Regions from separate parts of the Lysobacter sp. genome, predicted to be linked through region 1. Evidence: predicted binding sites of a transcription regulator. Region 1 holds the regulator's gene; each other region holds the start of a gene.

Region 1 (4,899 bases):
CTGACCAAGACCTTCCCGCTGTCGGCCACCCGCAGCGAGCCGCTCGGCCCTGTGCGCACCATCGCGGTGACCGGCGGCAAGGGCGGCGTGGGCAAGACCAACGTCTCGGCCAACCTGGCTGTGGCGCTGGCGGGCATGGGCAAGCGCACGCTGCTGCTGGACGCCGACCTGGGCCTGGCCAACATCGACGTGATCCTGGGCTTGAACCCCACCTTTACGCTGGCCGACCTGGTGGCCGGCCGCTGCTCGCTGGACGACGTCATCGTCGAAGGCCCGAACGGCGTGCTGGTCGTCCCGGCCGCTTCCGGCCGCCGGCACATGGCCGAGCTGGCCCCGGCCGAGCATGTCGGCCTGGTCAACGTGTTCTCCGAACTGGAACGCGAGCTGGACATCATGGTGGTCGATACCGCCGCCGGCATCACCGACGGCGTGCTGACCTTCTGCCAGGCCGCGCAGGACACCGTGGTGGTGGTCTGTGACGAACCGGCCTCGATCACCGACGCCTACGCACTGATCAAGGTGCTGTCGCGCGAGCGCGGCGTGGACCGCATCCAGGTGGTGGCCAACATGGTGCGCGACCCCAACGAGGGCCGCGTGCTGTACGAAAAGCTGACCCGCGTGTGCGAGAAGTTCCTCGCCGATGTCTCGCTGAACTACCTGGGCTGCGTGCCGCAGGACGACTGGCTGCGCCTGTCGGTGCAGCGCCAGCAACCGGTGGTGAAGGCCTACCCGTCCAGCCCGGCCGCGCTGGCGATCACCGAGATCGCGCGCCGCACCGCACGCTGGCAGGCGCCGACCGAACCGCGTGGCGGCGTCGAGTTCTTCCTCGAGCGCATTCTCAAGCAGCGCGGGGTGGCCGCATGAAAGGCGCAGCCCAGTACCGGGAGGTCCAGCGCTCGGCGGCCAACGAGGTCATCTCCCAGCACTCGGACCTGGTGCGGCGCATCGCCCACCACCTGGCCGCACGCCTGCCGGCGAGCGTGGAGGTGGACGACCTGATCCAGGCCGGCATGATGGGGCTGATCGAAGCGTCGCGCAGCTACGACGCCGACCAGGGCGCCTCGTTCGAGACCTACGCCTCGATCCGCATCCGCGGTTCGATGATCGACGAGATCCGCCGTGGCGACTGGGTGCCGCGCTCGGTGCACCGCCGCTATCGCGACGTGGTGGCCGCCACGCGCGAGGTCGAGCAGCGCACCGGTCGTGCCGCCAGCGCGCAGGAAGTGGCCGGCGCGATGAACGTGCCGCTGGACGAATACCACCGCATGCTCGAGGACGCCGCGCGCGGCCAGCTGATCAGCCTGGAAGCGCACCTGGACGAACACGACGGCGAACCGCACCTGGCGCGCCACGCCGGCACCTCGCCTGCGCGCGAGTTCGAGCAGGTCGCGTTCCGCGAAGCGCTCGGCGACGCCATCGGCGGCCTGCCCGAGCGCGAGCAGCTGGTGCTGTCGCTGTACTACGAGCAGGAACTGAACCTGCGCGAGATCGGCGCCGTGCTCAACGTCAGCGAATCGCGCGTGTGCCAGATCCACGGCCAGGCGATGTTGCGACTGCGCTCCCGCCTGGGCGAATGGCGCGGGGCCAACGACAGCGATGACGACGATGGCTACTGACTGATTTTGCTTTTGCTCCTCCCCCTGCTTGCAGGGGGAGGTTGGGAGGAGGTACGCGGCGCGCAGGCGCCGGTCACAAGGCACTCCTCCCCAGCCCTCCCCTGCAGGCAGGGGAGGGAGTCCAACCTCCTGATCCATTCTTCGCACCAGAGCCAGCCCACATGGACAAGAACATCCGCATCCTCATCGTCGACGACTTCTCGACCATGCGTCGCATCGTCAAGAACCTGCTCAACGACCTGGGCTTTCACAACACCGCCGAGGCCGACGACGGCAGCACCGCGCTGATCGAACTGAAGAAGGCGCCGTACGACCTGGTGGTCACCGACTGGAACATGCCCGGCATGGCCGGCATCGACCTGCTCAAGGCCATCCGCGCCGATGCGTCGCTGGCGAAGATCCCGGTGCTCATGGTCACCGCCGAAGCCAAGCGCGAGCAGATCATCGAAGCCGCGCAGGCCGGCGTGAACGGCTACGTGATCAAGCCGTTCACCGCGGCCACGCTGGAAGACAAGCTCACCAAGGTGTTCGAGCGCCTGGGAGCGGCCGCGTGATCGACGTTCCTGCACCGCAGGACCGGCAGGCCGTGATCGCCCGTCTGCATGCGGCGCTGTGGGCGCTGGAGCACGACGATCTGGCTGGCTGGCGCAGCAACGTCGACGCGCTGATCCAGTGGCGCAGCCAGCCGCTGGTGCAGGGCCTGGCGAAGCTGGCGCGCGAACTGGAAGGCGCGCTGGGCAACGGCGACATCGCCTCCACCGGCTCGCTGCCGGAAGCCTGCGCGCGGCTCGAGCACGTCGTGCAGGTGAGCGAGGACGCCAGCCACCGCACGCTGGACCTGATCCAGGAATGCGCCACGCTGCTGGGCACCCTGCCCGACGCCGCCGCCGAGGAACAGGCCGCCACCATCGCCGCGATCCGCAGCCGCATGTCGGAGATGACCGCCGCGCAGGGCTACCAGGACCTCACCGGGCAGATCATCCGCCGCGTGGTGGACCTGGTCCGCGCCGTGCACGCCGGCCTGGGCGAAGTGGCCGACACCGGCACGCAGCCGCTACACCTCAACAACAACCGCGGCTACGGCCCGTCCGTGGCCGGCGTCGATCCGGCACCGGCGACGCAGGACGACGCGAACGAACTGCTGTCGTCACTCGGGCTTTGACGCGGGAGCTTTGACGCCGATGGCTCGACACAGAAACACGCTGATGAACACGGACAAAGCGAATGCGTCTGCGATACGGCAACGCGGCGCGAGCCTGTTGGCACGCACCAACTGTGTCCCTCTGCGTGCCTCCGCGTCGAAGAAGGCTTCTGCAAGGGTTTAACGACATCCATGAGCGCCATCGCCAACGACATCGCCGCCGACTTCCTGATCGAGGCGCGCGAGATCCTCGACCAGCTCGGTGAGCAGATGGTCGCGCTGGAACACGCGCCGACCGATCGCGACTGCCTCAACACGGTGTTCCGCGGCTTCCACACCATCAAGGGCGGCGCGGGCTTCCTCGACTTCGCGCCGATGGTGGAGATCTGCCACGCGGTGGAAGACCGCCTCAACGTCGCGCGCGACGGCACCGTGCCGATGGACGCGGCCGCGTTCGACGGCGCGCAGCAGGCCGTGGACCTGGTGATCGACATGCTCGACTGCGTGGCCAACGGCGAGGAACTCCCGCACGCGCCGGCGTCGCTGCTGAAGTCGCTGCGCGACGGCGCCAAGGGTTTCGTGACGCAGATGCCGACGTTGTCGTCGGGGTCCAGCGCGCCGGCCGCCTCGCAACCACCGAAAGCCCCACCGCCTCCCAACCCGCGAGCAGGGGGAGCAGCAAAAGGCGCGAACGCCCCGGAAGCAGCGGACGCCACCGTGCGCGTGGACGTGCGCCGGCTGGACGCGATGGTCGACCTGGTCGGCGAACTGGTGCTGGCACGCAACCGCCTCAAGACGATCCGCCCGCGCCTGCGCGACGAGGACCTGGACCGCGCGGTGACCGCGCTGGACGTGGCCACCTCGCGCCTGCAGTCGGCGGTGATGATGGTGCGCATGCAGCCGGTCGGCCGCGTGTTCGCACGATTCCCGAAGCTGGCGCGCGACGTCGCGCGCCAAGTGTCGAAGTCGGTCGAGTTGGAGATCATCGGCGCCGAGACCGAACTGGACCGCAACCTGGTCGAAGCGCTGGCCGATCCGCTGGTGCACCTGGTGCGCAACGCCATCGACCACGGCATCGAATCGCCCGCCGCGCGCCGCGCCGCCGGCAAGTCCGAACAGGGCACCGTGCGCCTTTCCGCGCAGCAGGAAGGCGACCACGTCTCCATCGAGGTCAGCGACGACGGCGCCGGCATCGATCCGGAGAAGATCCGCCGCAGCGCGGTCAACAAGGGCGTCATCGACAGCGACGCGGCCGCGCGCCTGTCGGCCGACGAATGCCTGCACCTGATCTTCGCGCCGGGCTTTTCCACGCGCACCGAGGTCAGCGACCTGTCCGGCCGCGGCGTCGGCATGGACGTGGTGCAGTCGAAGATCCGCGAACTGTCCGGACAGGTGCAGATCCAGTCCGAGGTCGGCCGTGGTTCGCGCTTCATCATTCGCGTGCCGCTGACGCTGGCGATCCTGCCGACGCTGCTGATCGAACTGGACGACGACGTGTACGCACTGCCACTGGTGCGCGTGGTCGAGGTGCTGGCGCACGAGCGCGTCGAAGCGCTGTGGGTCGACGGCCAGAGCATGCTGGACCTGCGCGACGAACCGCTGCCGCTGATCGACCTGCGCACCTGGCTGGGCCTGCCGCCGATTGCCGGCGCGGCCACCACCTGCGTGGTGCTGCAGTCGGGCGAACAACGCTTCTGCCTCACCGTCGACCGCGTGCGCGGTCGTGAGGAAGTCGTCATCAAGGCGCTGCCGCGCACGCTGCGCGGACTGGCCGGATACGCCGGCGCCAGCCTGGTCGGCGACGGCCGCATGGCGCTGATCCTGGATGTCGATGCACTGCTCAGAACCGGACTGCGGGGCTCAAGTCCCGCGGCGAGGGACCGTTAAGACTGACGACCGAACAAAAAGAAACGAAGCCGTCATCCCGCGCAGGCGGGGTCCAGCGACTCGAGGCCAAGCCGCACGAAGGCACTGGATTCCCGCTTTCGCGGGAATGACGAACTCACCTTACGGACGCCTTCCCCACGATGGACAGACTCAGCCTCATCGGTGTCGTGCTTGCACTGGTTGCCCTGGTCGGCGGCAGCATCCTCAAGGGTGCCGGCCTGTCCGGCCTGTGGTCGCCGGCGGCGTTCGTCATCG
Region 2 (4,899 bases), on a different contig from region 1:
CTTCATCCGCCTGGGCGCGCGGCCGGAGCAGGTGCTGGAAGTGGGCAACCTGAAGTTCGACGTCGCCGTGCCCGATCACCTGGCCGAATTCGCCGCGCAGTGCCGCCGCTGTGCGGGGGCGAGGCCGGTGTGGATCGCCGCGAGCACGCATGAGGACGAGGAGCCGGCGGTGATCGCCATCCACCGTCGCCTGCGCGCGCAGTTTCCGGACCTGCTGCTGCTGTGGGCGCCGCGCCACCCCGAGCGCTTCCGCATCGTCGCCGACGCCGCGCGCGCGGCCGGGTGGAGCGTCTCGACGCGTTCGCGCCAGCAGTGGCCCGGCGCGGGCGATGCGGTGTTCGTGGTCGACACGCTGGGCGAGCTGATGAGCTTCTACGCCTGCGCGGACGTGGCCTTCGTCGGAGGCAGCCTGCAGGCCATCGGTGGGCACAACCTGCTGGAACCCGCGGCCACCGGCACGGCCATCGTCACCGGGCCGCACCTGCACAATTTCGTCGAGATCGCACAGCGCCTGGAAGATGCGGGCGCGCTGCGCGTGGTGCCCGATGCCGACGGCGTGCGCGGGGCGCTAGCCGAACTGCTGGCCGACGCGCAGGCACGTGAACGCATGACCACCGCTGGCCGCGCGCTCGTGGAAACCGGACGTGGTGCGCTGGCGCGCACGATGGAACTGCTGCAGCCTCTGCTGCCTGCGCCCGCCGGGCAGTGAGCGGCAGGTTCAGGACGGCGGGTGGGTGCCGAAAACGTGATGGAGGTTGGCAGGTGAGGGGAGGATTGGCATGGATCAGCTGATGCTCGGGGTCTTCCTGGTGGTGATCGTCGTCGGCATCGTCGCGCAGCGTCGCAGCCGGCAGCGGCTGGAACAGGCCTTGCAGGCGAGCTTCCGCGCGCTCGAGTTCGACACCCCGCACGGCACCGTCAGCGGCGCGCAGCTGCGCGTGGTGAAGATCTGCCGCTCGCCCATGCTGGCGGACGATGGCGTCGAGGACGAACCGGCCGACGCGTTCTGGTACTGCGTGAGCGAGGACCGCTCGTATTTCCTCGCCATCGCGATGATCCATCCGGGCGCGCAGGGCGTCGTGGTGAACTGGGCCGTGCGTCCGCTTACCGAAGAGCGCATGCGCGGTGCGCTGGTGGGCGACAGCAAGGCCAGCGCACTGGCCTTCGGCGACGCGATCGAGGGTTGAGTCGCGCTGCGCAGCGTCGCGGCATGGCGTCTTCACGCGCGGTGTGAACGCCATCGCATCGCTGCCATTGCCACCTCAATGTTGACCCTCGCACGCCGTTAACCCGGATGCAATTCGGGGCCTCTTCATGTTCATCATCATCGGTTTCATCGTCGTGCTCGGCAGCGTGCTGGGCGGTTTCGTGCTGTCGCACGGCAAGCTGGGCGCGCTGTGGCAGCCCTATGAGCTGCTCATCATCGGCGGCGCCGCCGTGGGCGCGTTCCTAGCGGCCAATCCGAAGAAGGTGGTGATGGCGGTCGCCTCGGGCATTCCGCGCCTGCTCAAGGGCTCGCACTACAAGAAGAGCGATTACGTCGACATCCTCGCCATGCTCTACGACGTGCTGCAGAAGGCGCGTCGCGAGGGGCTGATGGGCATCGAGCGCGACGTCGACGATCCGGCGTCCAGCGAGCTGTTCTCGCGCTATCCCAAGCTGATGGCCGACAAGCGACTGCTGGAGTTCACCACCGACTGCCTGCGCCTGATGGTCAGCGGCAACTTCGCGCCGCACGAGCTGGAACAGGTGCTCGACATCGAGCTGGAAACGCACAGCAAGGAAGCCGCCGAACCCGCGCACGCGCTGCAGGTGCTCGCCGACTCGCTGCCGGGCTTCGGCATCGTCGCGGCGGTGCTGGGCATCGTCATCACCATGGCCTCGATCGGCGGTGAGGCGGCGGAAATCGGCCACCACGTCGCCGCGGCGCTGGTCGGCACCTTCCTGGGCATCCTGCTGGGCTACGGTTTCATCGGCCCGCTGGCCTCAGCCATGCACCACCATGCGCAGGAAGAAGCCAAGGCATTCGAAGTGATCAAGATGGCGCTGGTGTCCAGCGTGCGCGGCTATGCGCCGAGCGTGGCGGTGGAGTTCGCCCGCAAGCTGCTGTTCTCCGACATGCGCCCGGCGTTCGCCGACCTGGACGCGCACCTGCGGAGCAAGCGCTGATGGCCGCCGACGGCGACCGTCCGGTCATCATCCTGCGACCGATCCGCCGTGTCGCGGGCGGGCATCATGGTGGCGCGTGGAAGGTCGCGTATGCGGACTTCGTCACCGCGATGATGGCGTTCTTCCTGGTGATGTGGCTGGTCGGCATCACCGACAAGCAGCAGCGTGCCGCGATCTCCGAGTACTTCAAGAACCCCAGCGCAGTGGTGGGCCAGTCGCTCAAGCCAGCGCCGGGCGCGAACGGACCCGGTGGCGCCGCGGATCGGTTGATCCCCACCACCAGCGCCGTCGCGGTGGCGGGCGGGCATGGCGCCGAGTTCGGCGCGCGCGAGCCGATGCGGATCTCGAAGGAGGCCGCCAAGGCGGCCGCGCAGGCGGAGGAGAAGCGCCGGCTTGACGCGCTCAAGCGCGCGCTGGAGGAAGCCATGGAGCGCAGCCAGGCGCTGGCGCCATTCAAGGATCAGCTGCTGATCGACCTCACCCGCGAAGGCCTGCGCATCCAGATCGTCGACCGCCAGAACCGGCCGATGTTCGACCTGGCCAGTGCGCGCCTGAAGGACTATGCGCACGCGATCCTGGGCGAGCTGGGCGGGCTGCTCAACGACGGCCACCATCGCGTCGCGCTGAGCGGGCACACCGACGAGATCCCGTACCACTCCGCCGGCGGCTACGGTAACTGGGAACTGTCGGCCGAACGCGCCAACGCGGCGCGGCGCGCACTGGTCGAGGGCGGGCTCGCGGAGGAACAGATCTCGCGCGTGGTGGGACTGGCCGCGTCGGTGCCCTTCGACAAGCAGGATCCGCGCGCGGCGATCAACCGCCGCATCAGCATCGTGGTGCTCAATGCGGAAAACGAGGAGACGCCGGTCGACACCCTGCCGAGCCCGCGCGCGCCGGCACCCGGTTCGCCGCCGGTGGAACCGGTGCGCATCGCCGGGGCCGCGAACGCGGACGAGCCGGCGCAGGGCTGACGCGCCTTACTCCCGGCAGCGGCAGAAGTCGGCCGTCGCCGCGGCGCAGTCCGGCGGGACCATCCATTCCTCTCGATAGGCGTCGCCGCTTGGCGAAAGCCGCATCACCGCGCCGCGCGCGCCGATGTACCAGCGGCCCTGGCGGTGCACGACGGAATTCGGATACACGCTGCCCCAGCGCGCGTTGACGTGCATGCGCGTGGCGGTGAACGAACGCAGGTCCACGCGCATCACGCCGTGCGTGGTCACCAGCGTCCACACCTCCGATTCGGCCAGCGCCGCGGTGGGCGCCTCGTCGATGTCGAGCACCTTGTCGATCTGCCAGCGCGTCGGCGCGAGCCGGTGCATGCGGTACACCTCGCCGTACTCGTCGCCTAGGTGGGACAGGCCTGAGGCGATGTACACATCGCCCTGGTACTGGGTGAACGCGACCGGGTTGGTCTGCAGCAACTGCAGCCGCTCCCTGCCCGAATCGGACACCCAGTCCACCGAACCGCCGAACTCGCCCTTGTCGATGCCGACCAGCCGGCCACCGCCGGGCAGGCGCAGCGAGAACTCCGGACGCCGTGCGGGCGGCGCGGCAAACAGAAGGCCACCGCGCGCGTCGGTCTGCACGCGCCATTCGTTGCGGGCGTGGTTGGCGCATCGCCACTGCGCGTCATTGCCCGGCGGCGCGGTCGTCTTCCACGCGCTGGACGGCGCCACCGACGATGCCAGGGCCGCCGTGAAGGCGACCGCCATTCCGATCCCGGTCCACATTGCGTGCCCCCGGCACGTTTCCCCTTCGCGCAGATTACCCGTGTGCGCATCGCGCGGAACAGCCGCTCGATGACCGAGTGCGCGGCGGCGACGGACGGCATCACGGAGCGCTTATGCGCGGGGTTTACCATCGACCGCCTGCGCAGGGCCGCACGACTTCCACCGCCGGAGCACGACCATGAGCGAGCACGTCTACAAGTCCGTCGAACTCACCGGGTCTTCGAAGACCAGCACCGACGATGCGGTCCGCCGCGCCATCGAGCGCGCGTCCACGACGGTCCGCAACATCAAGTGGTTCCAGGTGCAGGACGTGCGCGGGCACGTCGAGGACGGACAGGTGGCGCACTGGCAGGTGACGGTCAAGGTCGGCTTCACGCTCGAGGAATGAACGAGGCGATGCAGGACGAAAGGGAAGCTTTGGTCGCGCGCTACGTCGCGGCCTACAACGCGTTCGACGTCGAAACGATGCTGTCGCTGCTCACGCCCGACGTGCGCTTCGAGAATCATGCGAACGGCCAGCTCACCGCATCGGCCGACGGCGTGGACGCGTTCCGTGCACTGGCCGAAGCGGCGGCCGTGCTGTTCGCCGACCGTGAGCAGCGCGTCACCTCGCTGCGTGTGGACGGCGATGGCGCCGTGGCCCGGATCGACTATCGCGGCACGCTGGCTGCCGACGTGCCGGGCGGGCCCGGCGCCGGCTCGGTGCTGGAGCTTGCCGGACGCACGGAGTTCGGCTTCCGCGATGGCCGCATCTGCCGCATCGTCGACCGCAGCTGAGACGCCCCGCCTTCACCCGTCCATGCAGGCGCCTGTGAAAACGTCCCGTCGTCGGACGGGACGGGGACGTCCGTGGACACCAGGCAGCGAGAAGGCATGCAAGCGAGCAGCACAGCAGCGGACAGGCAGCCCGGCCGGGGCGGATCGGCATGCGCACACATCGTGCTCTACCGCAGTGACGGGTCCGATCAAGATCTGGCCATCGACGAAATCCGTCCACCCG
Region 3 (4,899 bases), on a different contig from region 1:
TGACCAGCTTGCCGGTGCCGAGTCTGGTGTCGGCCGGCATGCCGGCGGAGGTGAGCTTGTGCGCGCTGGCCAGGGCCAGCACTTCGATGTCGTAGTCGCCCACGGCCGCGGTGGTGCCGGCGCTGGCGGTGAAGCCGGCTTCCTCGGGCACGGTGGCGGTGCGGGCGCTGCTTCCGCCGTCCTTGCGCAGCTTGTCCAGCGCGCTCTGCAGGCCGGAGAAGACGCTCTTGAGCGAACCCATCGCCGACAGCTGGGTCTTGGCGGCGTTCTCGCCGCGGGCGATGCGGTTCTCGGTCGGCGCGCGCTCGGCGGCGACGAGTTGTGCGACCAGGCTCGGGATGTCCATCCCGGAGCCGAGCGAGGAGATGGCCATGGCGACTCAGCCCCTGCGCCGTGCGACCGCGGTGCGGTGCGGGTGGCGGGATGGACAGCGTCGGGCGATGGTCATGGCGTCTCCTTGGAAAAGGGCCGACGGGAGCGCGCGTGGTGCGCGCCCCCGCCGGGTTGGATCAGCCCAGCAGGCTGAGCACGTTCTGCGGGACTGCGTTGGCCTGGGCGAGCATCGCGGTGCCGGCCTGCTGCAGGATCTGCGTGCGGGTCAGCTCGGCGGTCTCCTTGGCGTAGTCGGCGTCGCGGATACGGCTGCGCGAGGCGGACAGGTTTTCGGAGGTGCTCTGCAGGTTGGCGATGGTGGAGGTGAAGCGGTTCTGTACGGCACCCATGTCGGCGCGCGCGGAGTTCACCGACGTCAGGGCCGCATCGACGATCTGCATCGCCTTCTGCGCGCCACCGAAGCTGGAGATGTCCAGGTCGTCGGCGAAGTTGGCGGCAACCGCGGTGGTGGCGGCGGTCAGGCCCGAGCCGGCGACCGTGCCACCGACCACCAGGGCCGTGTCGGCCTTGGTCGAGGACAGCGTGATCTGGTCGCCGTCGACCGTCGCGTACACGCCGGTCTGGTCGAACTTCTTGTTGATCGCGTTGGCCACGCCGGTGGCGATGTCCTCGCCGCTGGTGCCGTTGGTGTACGACACCGTGTCGATGGTCTGGCCGTTGATGGTCAGGCCCGTCACGCTGCCGTCGGCCGCCGCGTCGGCGATCGCCGCACCGGTGACGTCGGCGGCGAAGTCCACGTCGCCCAGCGCGGCGGCGTTGGCGTCGACGATGTTGTTCACGCCGATGGTCTGGCCCGCGTTGGCGCCGACCTGGAACAGCGCGCCGGCGAAGGAACCGTCCAGCAGCTTGGTGCCGTTGAAGTTGGTCTGGTTGGCGACGCGGTCGATTTCGGCGACCAGCTGCGAGACTTCCGAGTTCAGCGCGTCACGGTCGGACTGCGAGTTGGTGGCGTTGGCCGACTGCACGGCCAGTTCGCGGATGCGCTGCAGGTTGTTGCCGATCTCGACCATCGCGCCTTCGGCGGTCTGGGCCAGCGAGATACCGTCGTTGGCGTTGCGCACGGCAACGTCGAGGCCGCGGATCTGGGTGCTGAAGCGTTCCGAGATGGCCAGGCCGGCGGCGTCGTCCTTGGCGCTGTTGATGCGCAGGCCCGACGAAAGGCGCTGGATGGTGGTCGCCAGGTTCGCGCTGTTGGTGCCCAGGTTGCGCTGGGCATTGAGCGACATGACGTTGCTGTTGATGACTTGTGCCATGGGTATGTTCTCCTCTCAATTCGCCTTGGTCGTCCGGATCAGCCCAGCAGGCTGAGCACGTTCTGCGGGACTGCGTTGGCCTGGGCGAGCATCGCGGTGCCGGCCTGCTGCAGGATCTGCGTGCGGGTCAGCTCGGCGGTTTCCTTGGCGTAGTCGGCGTCGCGGATACGGCTGCGCGAGGCGGACAGGTTTTCGGAGGTGCTCTGCAGGTTGGCGATGGTGGAGGTGAAGCGGTTCTGCACGGCACCCATGTCGGCGCGCGCGGAGTTCACCGAGGTCAGGGCGGCGTCGACGATCTCGAGCGCCTTCTGCGCACCGGTGAAGGTGGAGATGTCGATGTCGTCGGCGAAGCTGGAAGCCGCGGCCGAGGCGCTGGTCGTGGCGGCGGTCAGGCCCGTGCCGGCCACCGTGCCCCCGATCACCAGGTCCTTGTCGGCCTTGACCGAGGTCAGGGTCACGTCGGCGCCGCTGACGGTGGCGTAGACGCCCGTCTGGTCCAGCTTGTCGTTGATCGCCTGGGCCAGGGCCTTGGCGTTGTCGGCGGCCACGCCCGTGTCGTCCACGTCGGCGATGGTGGTGCCGTTGATGGTCAGGCCGCTGATGTCGGCCGCGGTGACGGTGCCGGTGACGGCGGCGGCGAACTTGACGTCACCCAGCGCGGCGGCGTTGGCGTCGACGATGTTGTTCACGCCGATGGTCTGGCCCGAGTTGGCGCCGACCTGGAACAGTGCGCCGGCAAACGAACCGTCCAGCAGCTTGGTGCCGTTGAAGTTGGTCTGGTTGGCGACGCGGTCGATTTCGGCGACCAGCTGCTCGACTTCGGCGTTCAGGGCGTCGCGGTCGGACTGCGAGTTGGTGGCGTTGGCCGACTGCACGGCCAGTTCGCGCACGCGCTGCAGGTTGTTGCCGATCTCGACCATCGCGCCTTCGGCGGTCTGGGCCAGCGAGATGCCGTCGTTGGCGTTGCGCACGGCAACGTCGAGGCCGCGGATCTGGGTGCTGAAGCGTTCCGAGATGGCCAGGCCGGCGGCGTCGTCCTTGGCGCTGTTGATGCGCAGGCCCGACGAGAGGCGCTGGATGGTGGTCGCCAGGCTCGCGCTGTTGGTACCCAGGTTGCGCTGGGCATTGAGCGACATGACGTTGCTGTTGATGACTTGTGCCATGGTGGGTCTCCGTAGGTTTCGGGCTCCGGCGCTTGGCCGGCCGGCTTACCGCAGAGGTTGGTCGGTGGAGCCGGCCCTTGCCGCTGCTGGTGTAAATAGCGGCGCCCCTGTTGAAACCTTTAGCTCCTGGTTGACAAGTCTTCGTGGATGGCGTGGACGTGTGACGTGATGCTCAGTCGGGCTTCCCAGCCCGGTCCCGGAGCCCGGGGCCGGGGCGAGCGCCGCTTCCTCTTTAGCTCTTGCTTCATTGCTGTCATCCCCGCGCAGGCGGGGATCCACCCTTGCGTGCTTCACTGCCTTCGAAAGGCGGAATCGCGACTAGATCCATGTTCGGCTCCGCCGAAGTAGAGCCGAGCTGCCTGCGCGGGAATGACGAGCCAAAACAGTCTTACGGTTTTCCCGAGTCCCGAGTCCCGAGTCCCGATCACACCAAATCGAACAGCGAACTCGACTGCAGCCGCATGAAGGCCTTTTGTGCGGCCTGCAACGCGGTGCTTTCGAGGGTGAAGCGGCTGATCGCCTCCGCGTAGTCCAGGTCGCGGATGCCGGACAGCGTGGTCTCCAGCGTTACCGACTGTGCCTCGCGCAGTTCGGCGGCGCTGTCCATCGCGGCGAGCTGCGCACCGCCGGTGGCGCGTCCGTCGATGAAGTGTTCCTGCGCGGTGGCGGCGTTGCGCAGCGACGCCTGCAGCTGGTTCTGCTGCGCGGCGCGCTGCTGCGGCGTGTCGTCGGGCAGTTCCAGCGCGGTGACCAGGTCGTCGAGCATGCCGAATACGTCCTGCGTCTGCGCCGGCCCGACGCTGAAGCTGTCGCCCGTGGCCGGCGCGCCGTCGATGCGCAGGGTGAGGCCGCCGACGCTGATGCCTTCGCCGCTTTCGTACGTGCCGGTGCCGACGACGGCGCCGCCTGCATCGCGCAGCTCATAGGCGTCCGGCGCGGTGAAGACCACGCTGTAGTTCTGCCCGTTCCAGCTGCCGGTGTTGCCGACGCCGAACTCCATCAGCACGCCGCTGCCCGTGTTGGCCGTGGCAGCCGAGCCGTCGACACGGCCATCGCCGGTGCGCACGCGCATGAACAGTTCGCTGCCGGGGATCGTGTCGGAGACAAAGTGGTCCGGTGCGATCTCGACCTGGCGCTGCGTCTGGTCGCCGGTGTAGCTGACGTCGCCGCCGCCGAGCACGAACGGCGCATGGCCGTCGTCGGTGCCGCCGAACAGGTAGCGGCCGCTGCCGTCCTGGCTGTTGGCCAGGCCGAGCAGTTCCTCGCGGATGACCTTGAGCTCGGCGGTGATGGCCTTCTTGTCCTCGCTCGACAGGCTGGCGTTGTTGGCCTGGATGGTGAGTTCGCGCACGCGCGCCAGGCGATCGCCGGCCTGCGCCAGCACGCTTTCCTGCAGGTTGAGCCGGTTGCCCAGCACGTTGGCGTTCTGACCGAAACGTTCCAGCTCCGCGGCGGAGCGATCCAGCGATACCGCCGTGCCGGCGGCGACCGGGTCGTCCTTCGCGGTGACCAGGCGCTTGCCGGTGGCCAGCTGTTGCTGCGTGTGCGAGAGGCTGGCCTGCTTGCCCAGCATGGTGCTCAGCGACTGCAGGTAGACGCCGCTGGTGGAAATGCGCGTGTTCATCGGCTCACCGCGCTGATGAGGGACTGGAACATGCTGTCGGCGGTGGAGATGACCTGCGCGGCGGCCTGGTAGGCCTGCTGGAAGCGGATCATGTTGGCCGCTTCCTCGTCGATGTTGACGCCGCTGATCGCATCGCGCGCGGACTGCGCCTGGTCGTGCAGGATCTGCTGCGCTTCGGCCGCGTAGTCGGCCTGGCGCGCGGCCGAACCGACCTTGGTGGTCAGGCCGCCCAGCGCGTTGTTGAGCGACACGGTGCCGTTGTTGAGCGCTTTCGCGTCGTCCAGGTTGGACAGCTTCAGTGCGTTGCCGTTGTCGCTGGAACCCGCGCCCGTGCGGCCGACGGCGAAGTGGTCGCCCGCGGCCGGCACGCCGTCGAGCGTGAGGCTCCAGCCGTTGGCGTTGATCGGCTGCCCCGGCGTATAGGTGAACGGACCGCTGCCGTTGACGGTGTACTGCGTGGCGTCGA
Region 4 (4,899 bases), on a different contig from region 1:
ACACCGCTGCCGTGAACGCGCCGGCTTGACCTGGGTCAAGGTCCGCCGGCCGGGGGAAATGCCGCAATAGCGCACCCCAACTGTGCAGAGGCGGCTATGAGCATGTATCCCTTCGATGCGCGCGGCATCGGCAAGCGTTTCCGTCATGCGGCGATCTTCGGCGCGCTGGACGCGCTGGTCCCGGGCGAGACGATGCGCTTTTTCAACGACCATGACCCGATTCCGCTGCTGCGGCAGATCGAGCAGCGCTATGCGAATGGCGTGATCGTCGAGTACAAGCAGCGCGAACAGGGCGTGGTGATCATCGACTTCACCGTGACCGACGCCGCAGAAGCACGGCGTGCCGTGGGCTGAGCGGGATTCGTACGGCCGCCAGGGAGCATGGGGCGGCCGAGGCACTCGAAGAACCTTGCGTTTCCGACCGGCCATTGGCCGGTCAAGCCATGTGCGGTTCAGGCCGCCTTCGCGGCACCGTGCTGGTGTGCGATGCGGAACATCAGCACCGAATCCACCAGGGCACGCGCCTGCTGTTCCAGCGCCTGCGCGGCGCCAGTCGCCTCTTCCACCAGCGCGGTGTTCTGCTGGGTGGTCTCGTCCATCTGGGTCACCGCCTGGCTGACCTGCTCGATGCCGGACGACTGCTCGCGCGAAGCCGCGGAGATCTCGGCGATCAGTTCGCTCACGCGCTTCACCGAGGCGACGACGTCCGCCATGGTGCTGCCCGCCTGGTTGACCAGCGACGATCCTTCGGCCACGGCCTGCATGGACGCGTCGACGATGCCCTTGATCTCTTTGGCGGCAGTGGCCGAGCGTTGCGACAGGGCGCGCACTTCGGCGGCCACGACCGCGAAGCCGCGGCCCTGCTCGCCGGCACGGGCGGCCTCGACCGCGGCGTTGAGCGCAAGAATATTGGTCTGGAACGCGATGCCGTCGATCACGCCGGTGATCTCGGCGATGCGCTGCGAGGAGGTTTCGATGGCGCGCATCTTCTCGACGACGCGATCGACCACCTCCCCACCTTTCGTGGCCACGGTGGCCGCGCCCGAGGCCAGGTCCGTCGCACGGCCGGCCGAGTCGGCGTTATGCCGCACGGTCGAGGTGAGCTCCTCCAGCGAGGCCGCGGTTTCCTCCAGGCTGGCGGCCTGCTGCTCGGTGCGGCTGGACAGGTCGGCATTGCCGGTGGCGATGCGTCCGGCTGCGCCGTCGATGGCGCGCGAGGCCTGCTGGATGCCGGAGACGATCTGGGTGAGGCGATCGACGGTGGCGTTGGCATCGTCGCGCATGCGCGCGAACACACCGTCGAACTGGCCGGTGAGGCGCGCGGTGAGGTCGCCGTCGGCCACCGCCTGCAGCAGCCGCGAGAGCGCCGCCAGGTTGGCGTCGCTCACCTGCATCATGTCGTTGAGGCCTTCGACCATCGTGCGGAAGTCGTGCTGGAAGCGCGTCGCATCGCCGCGCTGAGTGAAGTCGCCGGCGGCAGCGGCACGGGCCAGGCGCTTGATCTCGCCGTTGATAGCCTGCAGGTTGGCCTTGGTGGTGTCCATGGCCTGCGTCAGCATCGCCTTTTCGCCCGGAAGGCGCGCCATGTCCACCGACAGGTCACCCACCGCGTAGTGGCGCATGGTGTCGACCAGGCGCATCTGGTCCTCGATGTGCTGCGCGACCAGCGCGTTGGTCTCGGCAACCATGCGGCCGAACGCGCCGGGGAACGCTTCGGCGTCCATGCGGAAACGCAGCTGGCCCTCTTCGTGGCGCGTGGCCATCTCGGCCTGTGCGTCGAGCACCGCCTGCAATCGCGTCTGCATTCGGCCCATGCTCGCCAGCAGACGGCCGGGCTCGTCGTGCGAATGCGCGTCGACGCGGTTGCCCAGCGAGCCTTCGGCGATGGCTTCGGCGACGGCCGTGGCGCGACCCAGCGGCAGCACGATGCCGTTGCCGATGACCCAGCTGAGCAGCGCCACCACCAGCACCAGCGCGCCGCCGGTGGCGGTCATCACCCAGGTGAAGGCCAGCGCCTGCATCTGCACCTCATCCATGTACACGCCGGAGGCGACCACCCAGCCCCACGGTGAGTAGGCCCGGCTGTACGTCACGCGCGTCACTGCACGCTCACCGGCCGCCTTGCGCCAGTCGTAAGTGGTGAAGCCGTCGCCGTCACGCGCCGCCGCGACGCTCTCGCGGTAGACGGCCACGCCGTCCGGGCTGCGCACGTCGCCGACGTTCCTGCCCACGGATGCGGGATCGGTCGGGTGCATCAGCATCACCGGGGCCGCGTCGTGGATGTAGAACGGCTCGGCATGTCCGCTGGCGCGCATCGATTCGACTGCCTTCAGCGCGGCCTTCTGCGCGTCGGCGGTATCCAGGCGGCCGGATGTCTCCAGCGCGTGGTACTGGTCGAGCACGCCCATGGTCAGTTCGACCTGCGCCTTGAGCGCGGCCTTGCGCGTCTCGTACAGGTCCAGGTACTGGATGCGTGCCGCCACGACTGCCAGTGCGACGATACCGACGGCAACGAGGGCGGTCAGGACGATGAGCTTGCGGCGAACGGAAAGGTCGGCGAAGAACCGGGAGAGCTGGAAGGAGCCGTTCATGGATCGACCGCTGGGGAAGGGTTCGACGATGGCCATGCCCTCGCCTGCCCACGTATCGGCCCGCCCGTTCAGAACTTGAAGCGCCTCACGGCTTGCAACGACGTGATGCCGGTTGCCGCCACGTGCGGCAAGGTCGCCTTCACGTGCATCGTCACAGCGCCAGATCGCGACACATCAGCGCCGCCCAGATCGCCATGCCGCCCAGCGTGCCGGCGGTCGCCGCGACGAGGCCGCGCTGGAACCAGCACGAGAGCGCCGACACTTCCGTCGTCAACACCGTTTCGTCCGGCGCCAACCCGATCAGCGACAACAGATAAAGGACGGCGACGGCGATGGGTGAAATGATCGGATTGCCGATCCAGTAGTGGGCCGGCCACTGGCATACACCGACCACAGCGGTCATCGCGACCCAGTGTCGGCCATGGCCGCAACCGATCCACTGTTGTCCCCGGCGCACCAGCATGAACGTCACCCATGACAGGGCCAGCGTGGATGCGATGCCGATGACGAGCGAGATCATCCGGCGATCGTCGAAGCCGTCGCGTCGGAGCGCCGTCGGAATGCATCGGTACGTTCGCTGCGATCGCTACTGCAAACGCCATACCGTCGTGAAGCAATGAGAACCACCTGCATTTCCAGCGGATTTTCTGAATTCTCGTTCAGGAAATTCTGCTTTAGCTGACTCTGGCGTCGCCGTTAACACGACTGAAACATTCCGCCCGTGCCGCCAAAGAGTCTCGTCCCATGTCCGGATTCAAGAACCTATCCATCGCCCGCAAGCTCGCGGTCGCATTCGCCGCGGTCATCGTGCTGTCCATGCTGCTGGGCGGCTACGCGATGATCCAGCTGAGCGCCCGAAACGACCAGATCACCGACATCAACCGCAACTGGGTACCTTCGGTGCGCCACCTGCTCGGCATGCGCGGGCAGTTGGGCGAGTACCGCACCTTCGAGATCTCGCAGCTCCAGTTCAAGGGCAACCTCGAACAGCTGGCGGATTACCGCAAGCGCATGGAGGCCGTCGAAACCGAGCTCGGTGCCACGACGAGCGCATACGAGAAGCTGATCTCGAGCCCGGAGGAGCGCAAGCTCTACGACGGTGTGAAGGCAGGCCTGGAAGGCTATTTCGGCGCGCACCAGCGCATGATGGCCGCCATCGCCGCCGACGACTTCACCGAGGCACAGCGCATTTCGGCGGACGAATCCCGTCCGGCCCGCCGCGAGCTCTTCGAGGCTCTGGCGACGCTCACCGCCTACAACGCCAAGGCGCTCGACGCCATGGTCACCCAGTCCGAAGCCGATTATCACCGCACCCAACTGCACATGATCGTCGGCATCATCGTGCTGGTGCTGCTGGGCACGGCGCTTGGCGTACTGCTGGCCCGCGCGATCTCCCGTCCGCTGGTGCGCGCCACCGAAGTGGCCGAAGGCATCGCCGTGGGCCGCATCGACCAGCGCATCGTCGTGGACAGCCACGATGAAGCGGGCCGCCTGCTGCGCGCCATGAGCCAGATGCAGGAAGCGCTGCAGCGCTTCGCCGGCGCACAGGGCGAGATCGCCCGCCGCCACGACGAAGGCGAGATCGACTTCCGCATCGACAACCGCGACCTGCCGGGTGCGTACGGCCAGATGGCCGGCGAGATCAATGCGCTGGTCGAATCGCACATCCAGCTCAATGCACGCGCCATCGAAGTGGTGGCGGCCTATGCCCGCGGCGACCTGACGCAGGACATGGACCGCCTGCCGGGCCAGAAGGCGCGCATCACCGCTGCCGTCGATTCGGTCAAGCAGGGCATGAACGCGATCAACGCCGAGATCAAGACGCTGGTCGATGCCGCCTGCACCGGCGACTTCAGCCGCCGCGGCGATGCCTCGCGCTTCCAGTTCGTGTATCGCGACGTGGTGCAGAACCTCAACCAGCTGATGTCGACGGCCGACGATGGCCTGACCGAGATCGGCACCCTGCTCTCGTCCGTGGCCGATGGCGACCTCAACCGTCGCGTCGAGATCGAGCTGCCGGGCCAGTTCGGCCGCCTGGCCGGCGATGCCAACCGCACCGTAGACAAGCTGGCCGAGATCGTCGGCCAGATCCGCCAGGGTTCGGACGCGATCAGCAGCGCTGCCGCGGAAATCGCCGCGGGCAACAACGACCTGTCGCAGCGCACCGAATCGCAGGCGGCGTCGCTGGAAGAAACCGCCTCGTCGATGGAAGAACTGACCAGCACGGTCCGCCAGAACGCCGACAACGCGCGTCAGGCCAACCAGCTGGCGCAGAGCGCGGCGGAAGTCGCGGGCCAGGGCGGCACGG

Evidence for each region. Region 1 encodes FliA, which starts transcription of late flagellar genes. Its sites were predicted from a motif close to TAAAGTTTNNCNNNCNNNGGCCGATAA; they were not measured.
Region 2: the regulator FliA is predicted to act here: its motif matches at 1,263-1,289, upstream of motA (flagellar motor stator protein MotA).
Region 3: the regulator FliA is predicted to act here: its motif matches at 2,905-2,931, upstream of VFE83_RS01690 (flagellin).
Region 4: the regulator FliA is predicted to act here: its motif matches at 2,644-2,670, upstream of VFE83_RS07265 (methyl-accepting chemotaxis protein).

What each region holds. Positions count from the first base shown of each region.
Region 1 is NZ_DASRTS010000050.1:1,849-6,747, reverse strand. It holds gene VFE83_RS13920 (MinD/ParA family ATP-binding protein) at 1-864, shown strand, start outside; gene VFE83_RS13915 (RNA polymerase sigma factor FliA) at 861-1,616, shown strand; gene cheY (chemotaxis response regulator CheY) at 1,778-2,170, shown strand; gene VFE83_RS13905 (protein phosphatase CheZ) at 2,167-2,778, shown strand; gene VFE83_RS13900 (chemotaxis protein CheA) at 2,950-4,644, shown strand; gene VFE83_RS13895 (flagellar motor protein) at 4,785-4,899, shown strand, end outside.
Region 2 is NZ_DASRTS010000029.1:45,100-49,998, forward strand. It holds gene waaA (lipid IV(A) 3-deoxy-D-manno-octulosonic acid transferase) at 1-709, shown strand, start outside; gene VFE83_RS07820 (hypothetical protein) at 780-1,187, shown strand; gene motA (flagellar motor stator protein MotA) at 1,315-2,169, shown strand; gene motB (flagellar motor protein MotB) at 2,169-3,140, shown strand; gene VFE83_RS07835 (hypothetical protein) at 3,147-3,881, opposite strand; gene VFE83_RS07840 (dodecin) at 4,078-4,287, shown strand; gene VFE83_RS07845 (nuclear transport factor 2 family protein) at 4,284-4,676, shown strand; gene VFE83_RS07850 (CorA family divalent cation transporter) at 4,839-4,899, shown strand, end outside.
Region 3 is NZ_DASRTS010000009.1:21,989-26,887, reverse strand. It holds gene fliD (flagellar filament capping protein FliD) at 1-373, opposite strand, end outside; gene VFE83_RS01695 (flagellin) at 510-1,646, opposite strand; gene VFE83_RS01690 (flagellin) at 1,685-2,809, opposite strand; gene flgL (flagellar hook-associated protein FlgL) at 3,234-4,433, opposite strand; gene flgK (flagellar hook-associated protein FlgK) at 4,430-4,899, opposite strand, start outside.
Region 4 is NZ_DASRTS010000027.1:171,285-176,183, forward strand. It holds gene VFE83_RS07255 (hypothetical protein) at 1-1, shown strand, start outside; gene VFE83_RS07260 (DUF2249 domain-containing protein) at 97-354, shown strand; gene VFE83_RS07265 (methyl-accepting chemotaxis protein) at 453-2,591, opposite strand; gene VFE83_RS07270 (hypothetical protein) at 2,743-3,111, opposite strand; gene VFE83_RS07275 (methyl-accepting chemotaxis protein) at 3,336-4,899, shown strand, end outside.